DNA from 3 places in the Erwinia sp. 9145 genome. Region 2 is predicted to be linked to each of the others. Evidence: predicted binding sites of a transcription regulator. Region 2 holds the regulator's gene; each other region holds the start of a gene.

Region 1 (4,814 bases), 3.0 Mb from region 2:
GGTGATGTACAAATCACTTTCATTTTGATTGTCCCGGTGTAAGGCGGGCAGCGCCCGCACAAATTTATTGCGTGTACTGGTTGACGATCTGGCGAATACGCTGCGCTTCATCGGCGCTGAAGCGCACCGCATAGCGGCTTTCGCCAACGTCATGACCCATCAGCGCCACGGCTTTTTTCACCGCCGCCGGAGAGAACGCCACGCTGTAGAGATCGGTGCGCAGTCCGGTAACGTTCTCCTGCGCCTTACGCGAGCCGTCGATATCGCCTGCGTTAAAGCGTTCCCAGATAGCGTTGATCTCTTTCGGCGCGACGTTAGCCAGGCCAGAAATACAGGCGGAGCAGCCGTCAACGAAGCCCTGATGGATCAGCGAATCCGGCCCGTTCAGCACGTCGAAATTGTCGATGCCGTTGGCGACCTGCAAAAAGCCGCTCAGGCTCTCGTAGCTGCCCGCGCTGTCCTTGATGCCGATAATATTCGGATGCGCCGCCAGCGTGCGTACCGTTTCCGGCTGGAGCGTGTTGCCGGTGCGCACCGGGATGTTGTACAGGAAGATCGGCACCTCAAGCGCATCGGCCACTTCTTCATAATGTGCGATCAGCTCTTCCTGCTTCAGCGGCACGAACCACGGCGTGATCACCGACACGGCGTCAACGCCCAGTGCGGCAATTTTTTTGCCGAGGCGAAGGGTTTCACGCGTGGAAATTTCGCCGATGTGCGCCACTACCGGCGCTTTCCCGCCAACCTCCTCTATGCAGGTTCTGGCGACGGCCAGCTTCTCGTCGGCGTTCAGCACAAAAAATTCGCCGTTGGTGCCGCCACAGAAAATGCCGTTGCCTGCGGCGAGCTGGCGCTGGATTTGCACGCGCATCGCCGGTTCGTTGTAGTCGCCGTCAGCGGTAAAAGGCGTGACGATGGCGGTTAATACGCCGGTAATTTTTTTACTCATAATGTCCTCGTAAGCGGTGAGTGAGGTCGGGCCGGAAACAGCGTCAGATAGACGTCGCGGACGTCATCGGCATTCACGGGGGCGGGCACGTTTTTCATCAGGCGCTGCACGTCCAGCGCGGCTTCCACCAGGAAGGGAAGGTGATCGGCGTTAATACCCAGTTCGTCAAGGCTGGCGGGCAGCTTCAGGCGTTTCACCAGCGCGGAGAAATAGTCCACCAGTGCGACGGATTTCTCCTCTTCGCTCAGTGTCGTATTGGCGTCGGGCAGCAGATCGTACGCCTGTGCAAATTTGCTCACCGCCGCCGGACGTACGAAGCGCATGCAGGGCGCCAGCAGGATCGCATTGGCGACGCCGTGCGGAATATGGTATTTGCCGCCGAGCGGGTAGGACATGGCATGCACCAGATGCGTCCCGGCGTGAGCAATCGCGGCACCGCCATAGTAAGAGGCCCACAGCATATCCAGCCGTGCGGCGAGGTTGTCCGGCTCGGCAATCGTTTTTTCCAGGCTGGCAAACAGCTTTTTCATGCCGATCAGCGCATAGTTGTCGCTCACCGGATTCGACACGGTGGCGGTAAAGCACTCGATCAGATGGCAAAGCGCGTCGATGCCGGTAGAAGAGGCGATGTGCGCGGGCATGCTGGTGGTCAGTTCTGGTGCCAGGATCACACGATCGGGCAGCATCACCGGCGAAATAATACCGACTTTCGTTTCACGTTCCGGGATCGCCAGAATCGCGTTCGGCGTCGCTTCGGAACCGGTGCCGGCAGTAGTGGGGATCAGCAGCGACGCGGTACGCGTTTGCGGTTTTTCCCCCTCCAGCAGCGCCTCCAGCGTCGGCGCGCCTTTCACGCAAAGCACTGACAACAGCTTCGCCACATCCAGCACGCTGCCGCCGCCCACGCCGATCACCAGATCCACATCCGTGGCATCCAGCGCAGCCACAATCTCCGCCACGTCGTGCCGGGCGGGCTCCGGCGGCACCGAGTCGATTTTGCTGATCTTCGGCACTTTTGCTTGCAGTTGCTCAGTCAGCGCCTGTACCGCAGGAATACCGGAGATGTTTTTATCGGTCACCAGCAGGACATGCCGGTGGCCCTTAAGCAGATAGCCGATGTCGTTAAGCGTCTGATAGCCGCTGATAACGGTGCTGTTTATATTCATTTGCCTTACCTTGTTTCTTTCCATTCGCCTTCGCTATGGAATGATTGCATTTCATCATTTGCTCGCTTGCAGTCGCGAGCGGTGCCTAATTTTATAGGATAAATTGATTTCAGTTAATTTGATCTTGCTCACATATAATCAATCATGATTGAATATAATCATTCAGGTGGGCATTACCCGCCTTATCAGATTCAGGAGTAAACATGACGCAGCGGCAGTGGAAAACGCCCGTACTGGTCATTGCGGATGACTTTACCGGCGCGAACGACGCCGGAGCGGGGTTTGCGCAGGCAGGCGCCCGGGTCAACGTGCTGTTCGATATTACGACGCGTGATCAATCCGCAGCGGCGGACGTATGGGCGATTAGCACCGACAGCCGCGCCGTTGACGCCGCAGAAGCGGCAAGACGCACGCACGCTGTACTTGATAACTGGCGCGAGGTGGCGCGCAGCGGCTGGGTATTTAAAAAGATCGACTCCACGCTACGCGGCAATCCCGGCGCGGAAACGCAGGCAGCGTTACTGGCCAGCGGGGCGAAAGCCGCGTTGATCGTGCCTGCGGTGCCGCGTCTGGGCCGCATCACGCGGGAAGGACAGTGCTATATCCACGGCGTGCTGCTTACCGAAACAGAATTTGCCAGCGATCCGAAAACGCCGGTGACGCAGGCCAGCGTGGCGGCGCGGTTTCGGGCGCAGAGCGAATTCTCCGTCGGGCAAATCGGGCTGGCAACGGTACGCCAGCCCGGTCTGGCGGACGCGCTGGAACGCGCCATAGAAGCAGGCGAGCGGCTGATCGTGCTGGATGCGGAAAGCGACAACGATCTGCATTGCATTATGCGGGCCGCCGCGCAGCTCCCCCATCGGCCGCTGCTGGTCGGCGCCGCCGGACTGAGCGATGCGCTCAGCACGCACCTGGCTGCCGCGCCCGCCGCGCCCGCGCTGGCGGTGGTCGGCTCAATGAGCACGATCGCCGCCAGGCAGATAGCCCGTGCGCAGCACGGGAACACGGCGGTGGTGGATGTTGATATCGCGCAGTTATTCACCACGCCCGCCTGGCCCGATGCCACCGCGTGGCAAACGGCAGCGATCGGCGCGCTACGCGAAGGGTGCCACTGCATTATTCGCACCTGCCAGCAGGCCGGACAGCGGCTGGAAATTGACGCGTTGTGCGCGCGGCATGGCGTGACGCGCCAGCAGCTTGGCGAGCGCATCTGCGATTTTCTGGCGGTGCTGACGCGCGACATCCTGCGCGATGTCCGGCCTGCGGGCCTTTATTTGTCCGGCGGTGACGTGGCGATAGCGGTATCCCGCGGAATGGGCGCGACGGGCTTTCAGATTCAGGGGCAGGTGGCGGGCTGTGTTCCGTATGGCCGCCTGCTCAACACAAAAAATAACCTGCTGGTGCTGACTAAGGCCGGAGGCTTTGGTGATGAAAGCACCCTAACAGACGTATTCCGTTTTATTGAGGAGAAGGCGAGTGAATAACGTAATAGCGGTAACCATGGGCGATCCGGCGGGTATTGGCCCGGAAATTATCATCAAATCACTTGCTGAGGGCGAACTTTCGGGCGCGCCCGTGGTGGTGGTGGGATGTGCGGCCACGCTGCGTCGGGTGCTGAGCAAAGGCATTACGCCGCAGGCTGAACTGCGCGTGCTGAACAGCGTGGCCGGGGCGCAGTTTGCGCCGGGCATCATTAACGTGATTGATGAGCCGCTGGCCGATCCTGACGCGTTAAAGCCGGGCGTGGTACAGGCCGAAGCGGGCGATCTTGCCTGGCGCTGCGTAAAGCGCGCTACCGAACTGGCGATGGCGGGCGAGGTACAGGCCATCGCCACCGCGCCGCTGAATAAAGAGGCGCTGCACTCCGCCGGGCATCTCTATCCGGGCCATACCGAGCTGCTGGCAACGCTGACCCACAGCAAAGACTATGCCATGGTGCTCTATACCGATCGCCTGAAGGTGATCCACGTCACCACGCACATCGCATTGCGTAAGTTTCTCGACACGCTGAGCCGGGAACGGGTGGAAACGGTGGTGCGCATGGCGGACACCTTCCTGAGGCGCGTCGGGTTTGACAATCCGCGCATCGCCGTGGCAGGCGTCAATCCGCACGCGGGCGAGAACGGCCTGTTCGGTGACGAAGAGATTACCACCGTCGGCCCGTCCGTTGAGGCGATGAAGGCGGAGGGCTATAACGTCTACGGCCCGTGCCCGCCGGATACCGTTTTTCTTCAGTGCTATGAAGGTCAGTACGACATCGTGGTGGCGATGTATCACGACCAGGGACACATTCCGCTTAAGCTTCTGGGCTTTTACGACGGGGTGAATATCACCGCCGGCCTGCCGTTTATTCGCACCTCCGCTGACCACGGCACCGCATTTGATATTGCCTGGACAGGAAAAGCGAAGTCTGAGAGCATGGCGATCTCCATCAAGCTGGCAATGCAACTCGCATAAGAAGATATGAAGGGACAAAGTCGCCTCGATCAGATTATGGACTATCTGAAAAGCCATAATCTGGTGACCGTCGATCAGCTGGTGGCAGCGATCTCCGCATCGCCCGCCACCATCCGGCGGGATTTAATCAAACTCGATCGCGAAGGCGTGGTCAGCCGCACCCATGGCGGCGTGACCCTCAATCGTTTTATTCCTGCGCAGCCCACCACGGTAGAGAAAATGCAGCGCAATCTGGCAGAAAA
Region 2 (4,814 bases):
TGCTGCGAGAAGGCACCGACTACGGCGAGCAGGAGCGTTCGCTGGCGCAGAAGGTGGAGGACGTTCGACGTCAGCTCGCCAGCGGCGAAGCGGTGCTGGTGTGGTCAGAACTCCATGAAACCATTAACATTATGCCGCGCGGCAAATTCAGCGAATAGCGGCAAATGCAGCCGCCGCTGTCAGCGGCCCGCGTGACACCTACCGGCGGATCGTGATAACAATGCCGCATTGAAAATTTTTTCAGGGAGTCGTTCGCCATGTCAGCTAAACATCCTGTGATCGCCGTTACCGGCTCCAGCGGAGCGGGCACCACCACCACCAGCCTGGCCTTTCGCAAAATCTTTCAGCAGTTAAATCTGCGTGCGGCAGAAGTCGAGGGCGACAGCTTCCATCGTTTTACCCGGCCCGAAATGGATATGGCGATCCGTAAAGCACGCGACCTGGGCCGACATATCAGCTACTTCGGCCCCGACGCCAACGACTTTCTGCTGCTGGAGCAGACCTTCAGCGAGTATGGCCGCAGCGGCACCGGCCAGTCGCGCAAATATCTGCATACCTACGACGAAGCCGTGCCGTGGAATCAGGTTCCCGGCACCTTCACGCCCTGGCAGCCGCTGCCGGAACCTACCGACGTGCTGTTTTATGAAGGACTTCACGGCGGCGTGGTGACATCGCAGCATAACGTGGCGCAAAATGTCGATCTGCTGGTGGGCGTGGTACCGATTGTCAATCTGGAGTGGATTCAGAAACTGGTGCGCGATACCGGCGAGCGCGGTCATTCACGCGAAGCGGTGATGGATTCGGTGGTGCGTTCAATGGAAGATTACATCAACTTTATTACGCCGCAGTTTTCGCGCACCCATATTAACTTCCAGCGCGTACCGACGGTAGATACGTCTAATCCCTTTGCCGCGCGCGGTATTCCTTCGCTGGATGAAAGCTTTGTGGTGATCCATTTTCAGGCGCTGGACGATATCGACTTCCCTTATTTATTGTCGATGCTTCAGGGATCATTCATCTCGCATATTAATACGCTGGTGGTGCCGGGCGGAAAAATGGGGCTGGCGATGGAGCTGATTATGGGGCCGCTGGTCAAACGCCTTATTGAAGGAAAAAAAATTGAATAAAGCCCCGTTAACCGGAGCATTAAGGTTTATAGCGTATTCACTTCAAAACTGTGGGTAATTTCAACGCCTTTCCCCAACATCAGCGCCACGGAACAATATTTTTCGGCGGAAAGTTCAACGGCGCGAGCAACGGCTTTATCACTCAACGCGTTACCGCTAACGATAAAGTGCAGGTTGATATGGGTAAACAGTCGCGGTGCCTCTTCGCGCCGCGTTGAGGTGAGTTTGACTTCGCAATCAACGACGTCGTGCCGGCCTTTTTGCAGAATGGAAACCACGTCGATCGCGCTGCAACCGCCCGCGGCCATCAACACCATTTCCATCGGGCCTGGCGCTTTATCGCCTGCGTTTCCGTCCATTAACAGCTGATGCCCGGATGAGGATTCTCCCAAAAAAGTCAGACCTTCCACCCATTTGACGCGCGCTTGCATAACCGACTCCTTTAATTCATTCAATTCACATCAGATTACGCGCTGATAACAAAAACGGCAATGCGTCCTGTTTCCCGCTATGCTGAAGCGAGACAACAGAAGACACTCGTTTAAAGCTGTGTTAAAAACAAAGCTGAAACACTCTCGTCAGTACTCTACAAGCGTGACGAAACGGGACGATATAATGAACCCTGCGGGCCTGGACAAATATCCCGATGGGAAACGCTTTACTATTTCAACGCCTGGCAGACAAATCAGCGCCTGCATTCAGGTATGATGACAACAGAGGATAACAGCGAATGGTTCTCGGCAAACCGCAAACAGACCCGACTCTTGAATGGTTCCTGTCACATTGCCATATTCATAAATATCCATCAAAAAGCACGCTGATTCACCAGGGTGAAAAAGCAGAAACGCTTTACTACATCGTCAAAGGTGCGGTCGCCGTGCTGATCAAGGATGAAGAAGGCAAAGAGATGATCCTCTCTTACCTCAATCAGGGCGATTTTATTGGAGAGCTTGGCCTGTTTGAAGAGGGCCAGGAGCGTAGCGCATGGGTTCGTGCGAAGACCGCGTGTGAAGTGGCTGAAATTTCCTATAAGAAATTCCGTCAGCTTATTCAGGTGAATCCTGACATCCTGATGCGTCTCTCTTCCCAAATGGCGCGTCGTCTTCAGGTCACCTCCGAGAAAGTGGGTAATTTAGCGTTTCTTGACGTGACGGGCCGCATTGCCCAAACGCTGCTCAACCTGGCGAAGCAGCCGGACGCGATGACTCACCCGGACGGCATGCAAATCAAAATCACCCGTCAGGAGATTGGTCAGATCGTTGGCTGCTCCCGCGAAACCGTTGGCCGCATTCTCAAGATGCTGGAAGATCAGAATCTGATCTCCGCACACGGAAAAACTATCGTCGTTTACGGCACGCGCTAACCGGCTTTGCTACTCTGGCGCGGCATCCATGCCGCGCCTTTTTATTGGGTACAGCGAAATGTGGCGCAGACTGATTTACCATCCTGAAGTGAACTACGCACTGCGTCAGACGCTGGTGCTCTGTTTGCCCGTGGCAACAGGATGGCTGGCCGGTAGCCTGCAATACGGGCTGCTCTTCTCCCTCGTACCGGCCTGCTGCAACATCGCCGGGCTTGACACGCCGCATAAGCGCTTCTTCAAACGCCTGATCATTGGCGGTTGCCTGTTTGCCTTCAGCAGCTTTCTGATCCAATACCTCGGCGCGCAGGCGGTGCCGCTCCCGGCGATCCTGCTGGTGATGGCGCTGCTGCTGGGCGTCACCGGCGAGATCAGCCCGCTGCACGGCAGGCTGCTGCCCGGTTCGCTGATTGCCGCCATCTTTACCCTCAGCCTCAGCGGTCGCATGCCGATGTGGCAGCCGCCGCTGCTCTACGTGCTTGGCACCATCTGGTACGGCGTCTTCAACTGGTTCTGGTTCTGGCTGTGGAAAGAGCAGCCGATGCGCGAAACGCTCAGCCTGCTTTATCGTGAACTGGCTGCCTATTGCGAGGCGAAATATACGCTATTGACCAGACTAACCGATCCTGATGATGCGCTGCCGCCGCTGCTGGCGCGGCAACAAAAGGCGGTCGATCTCATCAGCATCTGTTATCAGCAAATGCATATGCTGGCCGCCAGTCGCGATAATCACCATAAGCGCCTCACCCGCGCCTTTCAGGTGGCGATGGATTTGCAGGAGCATATTTCGGTCAGCCTGCATCAGCCTGAAGAAGTGCAGAAACTGGTCGGGCAAAGCCATGCTGAAGCGGTGATCCGTTGGAACGCGCAGACCATCGCCGCGCGTCTTCGCCAGCTGGCCGACGATATTCTTTATCACCGGCTGCCGGAGCGTTTTTCAATGGATAAGCAGTTGCAGGCGCTGGAGAAGATCTCACGCCAGCACCCGGACAATCCGGTGAGCAATTTTTGCGCCTGGCACTTCAGCCGCATCGCGCGCGTGCTCCGCACTCAGCGCCCGCTCTATCAACGCGACCTGATGGCGGATCGCCAGCGCCGGTTGCCGCTGCTGCCGGCGATCAAAAGCTACCTTTCGCTGAAATCCGCCGCGCTGCGCACCGCCGCACGTTTCGCGGTCATGCTGGCTTTTGCCAGTTCTCTGGCCCTGTTCTTCGATCTTCCTAAACCTTACTGGATTTTGATGACGGTGATGTTTGTCAGCCAGAACGGCTACAGCGCCACGCGCGTGCGCATCCAGCACCGTGCGCTCGGCACGCTGGCCGGGCTGGTCATCGCCGCCATTACGCTGCGTCTGCATGCGCCGGAGTCGCTGATTCTGTTGGGAATGCTGACCATTACCCTGGCCGGCTATCTGGTGATCCGTAAATTTTACGGCGTGGCGATGATTGGCTTTACCGTCACCGCCGTCTGGTCGCTTCAGTTGCTGTCCCTGAACGGCGCGGACTTCCTGCTGCCGCGCCTGCTTGATACGATAATGGGCTGTCTGATTGCTTTTGGCGGCATGATTTGGCTCTGGCCGCAGTGGCAGAGCGGTCTGCTGAGGCAAAACGCGCACGATGCGCTGGAAGCGTTTCAGGACGCGCTGCAAATGCTGCTGGGCAACGAAGAGGATGCGACAAAGCTGGCCTGGCAACGTATGCGGGTCAATCAGGCGCATAACGCGTTGTTCAATTCGCTGAACCAGTCAATGCAGGAGCCGGGGTTTAATACGCGCTATCTGTCCGATATGAAGCTGTGGGTGACGCACAGCCAGTTTATTGTTGAGCACATCAACGCCATGACGATTCTGGCGCGGGAGCATACCATGCTCACCGCATCGCTGGCGGAACGCTATCTTCAGAGTTGTGAAATCGCCCTTCAGCGCTGCCAGCAGCGGCTGGAATACGACGGCCCCAGCTCCGCCAGCAGCATTCTGGAGGCGCCGGAGGATTTTAACCGCGGCCCGGTGACCATTCTGGAGCGGCACGTCAGGCGCGTGCTGGATCACCTGAGCGTGATGCACACCATTTCGTCGCTGGCGTGGTCCAACCGGCCTCACCACGGAGGCTGGTTGTCACGGCGGTTACGAAAAGGCGCCTGATAAGCCAGGTACGTTGTCGAGCGCTCTGGCAAAGCGCGCCATGCCTTCTTCAATGTCCGCCGGTTCGATCACCAGCGAAGGAGCAAAGCGCAGCACGTCGGTGCCGGCATTCAGGATCATCACGCCTTCGGCGGCGGCGGCATTGAGAATATCGCGCGCTTTTCCGGCATGCTGTGGTTTAAGCGCC
Region 3 (4,814 bases), 3.4 Mb from region 2:
AGGCATCCAGCGAACCGCCGGCCTGAGGTGAAGGTGTCGACATAGTGAAAATCCCCTGAGAATTTTTATCGTTTATTAATGCGTGGCGCATGAAGCACAATCGGGTTCAACGCTTCCATCCTGGGGCGCTATGTTCACCGCTCGCAAAAAGCCCGAAGGCGGCGATCGGAAAAAAGCAAACGTTTACTTCGCTACGCAAAAGGCCGCATTGTTTTAAAAGGCAAACGATTATCCAGCGTTTAATAGTGCCTTTTCAACACCCGTTCGTGGATATATTTCTTTTTCGCTTTGCGTTGCTCTCAGGAGAGGATGGCTAGCTGAGCTGCACCTCACCGCCCTGCTCGATTGCGCGCTGCCAGGCGGGACGCGCCTGTACGTTCTTAAGCCATGCCTGAATGGCCGGCGAATCCGCTGCACCGCCGCGCGCGCTCAGCGCCTGAAGCGGGAAGCTCATCTGCACATCGGCAATGCTCATCTGCGCTCCCGCAAACCACGTATTCTGGCTCAGGTGCTGCTCGATAAACTGCCGATGCGTGGCAAGTTGTTTATCCAGCCAGGCTTTTTGCACGCCTTTACCGAAGGCGTTACCAATGGGCCGCAGCAGCCAGGGAACGGGCGGCTGCCCCATGCGACTGAAAATCAGCTTCATCACCAACAGCGGCATCAGCGAGCCTTCCGCATAGTGCAGCCAGTAGCGCGACTGAAGATGTGCTTCCTGTCCGGTCGGCAGCAGCCGTTTTTCCAGGTCATATCGCTCGGCCAGATACTCCAGAATCGCGCCCGACTCGGCAACCACCTGCTCGCCGTCGGTTATCACCGGCGATTTTCCCAGCGGATGGACTTTCTTAAGCGCGTCCGGCGCCAGCATGGTCGCTTCGCGCTGATAGCGTTTAATTTGATAAGGAACCTCAAGCTCCTCCAGCATCCAGATGATGCGCTGCGAGCGGGAGTTATTCAGGTGATGAACCGTGATCATGAACTGGCCTTGTGTTGTGAAGAGGATCCTTATTATAGACGCTACGGCTCGCTACCCGGCTCCAACAAAATCGCGCCGGTGCCGCGTTCGCTGAGCCGGTCACCGGGGTTGCGTAGCGGGCAATCCGCCATCGACAGGCAGCCACAGCCGATGCAGCCGTCCAGATCGTCCCGGAGCCGTGCCAGCGTTTCGATGCGCCTGTCGAGTTCTTCGCGCCAGCGTTCGGTCAGCACCTTCCACTCTTTTGACGACATGCGTTCGCCGGGGGGAAACTGCGCGAGGTGCTCGCCGATGGTGGCCAGCGGAATGCCAATACGCTGCGCGATTTTAATAATCGCCACGCGTCGCAGCACGTCGCGATGATAACGCCGCTGGTTTCCGTTGTTGCGAAAACTGCTGATTAAGCCTTTGCTTTCATAGAAATGCAGTGCTGAAACGGCGACCCCACAGCGCTGTGCCACATCGCCCGGCGTAAGTTCGCGCTTGTTAAGGTTATTGCGACTTTTTTTCATTTGGCACTTTACCTCAAGTTAACTTGAGGAATTATACTCATCAGCCATCAGGAAGGCGAAACTTCTCAACTCTTTTTTCAATTAATGACCCGTTCCCATTACTCAGGGAGAAAAGACGTATGCACGACGACATCATTCACACCCTTACCGACTGGATCGACAGCAATCTGGATAAATCCCTCTCCATCAATGAGGTCGCCGCAAAGTCTGGCTACTCCAAGTGGCATCTTCAGCGTATTTTCCGCTCGGTGACTAAAAAGACATTAGGCAACTATATTCGTGAACGTCGCCTGACCAGGGCGGCAGAAGCGTTGCGGCAGACGCAGCGTCCGGTTTTCGATATCGCCATGCAGTATGGTTACGATTCTCAGCAAACCTTCTCGCGCGTTTTTCGTCGACAGTTCTCGCAGACGCCGACAGCTTACCGCCATACCATGCGCCGCCAGCCGCTACCGCACTATCATTTTGACTGCGGCGCGTCGGCTGCAAACTGGCGCGCAAACGACGACTGTTCTCAGGCCTGCTGATTGTCTCTTCGCCCCGATATTCCTCTGTCGCTGTCGGGGCGGCGGACGCATCATTACCTTTTTTCCGCTTTAATTCCCCCTGGCACGCGCTCGCTGACGATTTTGGCACTACCATACCAGGTTCAAAATTTGTTCAAAATTTAAAATACGGTGATATAATGTGACCTGCGTCACACTTATAAGACAGCTTATGTCTGATTTTAACGCAGGCTTCCCTGGCAACCTGCCGCTCGAATCGCGTGACGTCATTTTTGTTGGGGCTGATATTGCGTGGAGTAGATAAAGCTTATGGGTACGTTGACCGCCGGCGTGGTGATGATGAGATGGGAACTGATTAGCGCCGTGATGATGTTTTTTGCCAGTACATTTAACGTTAAATGCCGCCAGACCAGTCACAACGTGATGGCATTCGTCTTTACCAGCATCGGTATCGGCATGTCCTGCTGGTTCGTCACCGGCCTGTTGGGGATCACGTTAAGCATGGCGAATTTACATCACATCTGGTACATCGTCCGCGATGCGTTTATCAACGTCATGAACAACACGCCAGCCAATTTTCCTATGCCGTGAGCATAAGGCGCCGCCGATCGCGGCGCAGTGTGTGTCTAAATTTTCTTCAACACGGCAGGGATCGTCGTGATATCCGCTGGCTGGTAATTTTGCGATGGCGTGTTTGGCTTGTTTTCCTGAAGCCACATGTCGCCCATCAGCTTATCCAGCCCCTGTCCCAGACCCGTGACCATTCCCGCGCCGGGCGTAAAGGTCAGTTCGCCAAAGAAGATCTGGCCTTCGTTAATATACCAGTCAACGCGAACGTAATCGAAATCAGCCGCCAGCTTTTTACTCAGATCAAGCGCCCTTTCCAGGGTTTCCAGTTCACTGCTGATATCCAGCCCGGTATCGCGAATTTTATAAAAACACTGGGTCAGATTGTTAACGTAAAAGTTCATCGATAACGGTGAGTTGCCACAACGGTTATAGATCACCTGAAGCACATACTCAAAGTTCCCGTCTTTTTTGTTGAACATATGGAACTTATAGTCAATGGCGGCGAATTTTCCGTCGCCGATATATTGTTCCACCAGTATCCGCGGCTTGATATAACGGTAGTGAATTTCGCGTGCCTCATACGAGAAGTCGCGACTCAGCCATTCATCACAGCGTTTAATCAACAACTGCTTCTGTATGCTGTCCGGTTCTTCAAGCAGGATCTCAACCATACCTGAACCGTGATTTGGCTTAATAACGGTATTTTTTAACGACTTGAGTCCAAGCAGCGTACGCGGATCGGCCGTTTCATGCAGCAGTGGAATTAAGTACTCATCACCGATAGTATGCGAAATATAGTCTCTGACTAAATACTTGTCTGAAAGTGCTCCGTATCGAACATAATCTCCCATGATAAATTTCCTGTAGAGAACTTTTTCATTGAAAAGCTTTGGTCGATGAAGGTTAGGCAGCTTTTTAAATCTGTGTAAATAATAGATTCGATCCTGATAAGACCATGGAATTTTCTTAAAAAGATAGAGTGCGCCTTTTCTCAATTCTTTTTTGAGATTAAACATTTTTGGCCTCATTTGTATATTTTGTAGTTTAGTGAGGAAAGCTGTATTTTAAGAATAATTGCATTCTTAAAGAAATAGTTCATTACGGTAAGAGATAAGAGTTCAGTAATAAGAACGCTCCAGGCTGCGCCTGTTAATCCCCAGGAACGGATGAAAAACCAGTTGGTTGCCACGCTAATTACCACCAGCAAGATCACCTTCACCAGCAGGTAATTAAAACCCCCTTCTTTCACCATATAGCGATATGCCACTGTTCCCATTGCCGATAAGCAGGTAGCCAACGACAATAACGTAACGAGATCTCCTGATTCTGTGTAGTCATGCCCGTAAAGGGTAGTGATGATTTCCTCGCCAAAAAGCGCAACGATCAAAAGCATCAAAAACGAAACTGCCATAACATAACCATTCAGCCTCGCGGCCAGTTTTACTGCAACATCCGCGCGCTCTCTGAAGATTTCAGAAAAACAGGATGTGATGATCGCCACAGGAATAAAGATCCATGAGGCCGAAATCGTATTCGCGGCGGTAAACAAGCCCAGTTCATGCGCTGAACCCACACCCACCAAAAAAAACTGCGCCAGCTTGACCTGAATGGAGATAAAGACGCTGGAAATTGCCAGCGGCAGGCCTGCGTGCAGCAGATAACGCAGATAGCTTTTTTGCTTTCGCTTTGGCGGAAGCGTAATGCTGTTGGCCTGATAAAACATGCTGCGTTTGATCAGGTATGGCACCAGCGTAACCGCGACAATCGACAGCGACAGCAGCAGCGGGCTGAGCCTTAACCAGGCCACGGCGAAGCTGATAGCAAAGCTCAACAGCATACCGATGGCGTTGGCAATGGTGTTCATACGTGACGCCAGACGCGCGTTATTGTAAACGCTGAAAATATCCTGGGTAACGAACAACGCTGCGAAAAAAGAAGCAACGGCGAACACCAGAAAATTTTCTCGCATGGTCAGCCAGATATACAACAGCACCGGTGCAGAAAGTAACAATAACAGCGCCATACGGAGCCGTTTTGCCACAGCCATCAGCCGTATCCCTCGTGGTGCACTTTTGCTAATACTCTTAAACAGAATAGTTTCAGTACCAAATATGGCGACGGCCTGAACAATTGAAAAAAGTGATGCAGAAAATGCTATTTGTCCAAAAACGGATGGACCAAAGGATTTTGCAACATAGGATGTAACAAATATCACGCCGAATACGGAAACGATTTTTTCCGACATCATCC

The links. Region 2 encodes CRP, which controls carbon source genes, mostly activating them, when cyclic AMP is high. Its sites were predicted from a motif close to ATGTGANNNNNNTCACAT; they were not measured.
Region 1: a site for CRP is predicted at 2,232-2,249, ahead of FA91_RS02845 (iron-containing alcohol dehydrogenase). Genes of this name have one in related genera too.
Region 3: a site for CRP is predicted at 2,174-2,191, ahead of FA91_RS00570 (YjcB family protein). Genes of this name have one in related genera too.

What each region holds. Positions count from the first base shown of each region.
Region 1 is NZ_JQNE01000001.1:580,182-584,995, forward strand. It holds gene FA91_RS02835 (phosphoglycerate dehydrogenase) at 1-23, opposite strand, end outside; gene FA91_RS02840 (dihydrodipicolinate synthase family protein) at 65-949, opposite strand; gene FA91_RS02845 (iron-containing alcohol dehydrogenase) at 946-2,115, opposite strand; gene FA91_RS02850 (four-carbon acid sugar kinase family protein) at 2,319-3,599, shown strand; gene FA91_RS02855 (D-threonate 4-phosphate dehydrogenase) at 3,592-4,572, shown strand; gene FA91_RS02860 (DeoR/GlpR family DNA-binding transcription regulator) at 4,579-4,814, shown strand, end outside.
Region 2 is NZ_JQNE01000001.1:3,562,190-3,567,003, forward strand. It holds gene FA91_RS16880 (YheU family protein) at 1-158, shown strand, start outside; gene FA91_RS16885 (phosphoribulokinase) at 258-1,127, shown strand; gene FA91_RS16890 (OsmC family protein) at 1,154-1,558, opposite strand; gene crp (cAMP-activated global transcriptional regulator CRP) at 1,858-2,490, shown strand; gene FA91_RS16900 (YccS/YhfK family putative transporter) at 2,549-4,627, shown strand; gene FA91_RS16905 (aspartate aminotransferase family protein) at 4,610-4,814, opposite strand, start outside.
Region 3 is NZ_JQNE01000001.1:118,953-123,766, reverse strand. It holds gene FA91_RS00590 (NCS2 family permease) at 1-43, opposite strand, end outside; gene FA91_RS00585 (glutathione S-transferase) at 314-976, opposite strand; gene soxR (redox-sensitive transcriptional activator SoxR) at 1,018-1,488, opposite strand; gene soxS (superoxide response transcriptional regulator SoxS) at 1,608-2,015, shown strand; gene FA91_RS00570 (YjcB family protein) at 2,304-2,585, shown strand; gene FA91_RS00565 (ATP-grasp fold amidoligase family protein) at 2,621-3,580, opposite strand; gene FA91_RS00560 (polysaccharide biosynthesis C-terminal domain-containing protein) at 3,589-4,814, opposite strand, start outside.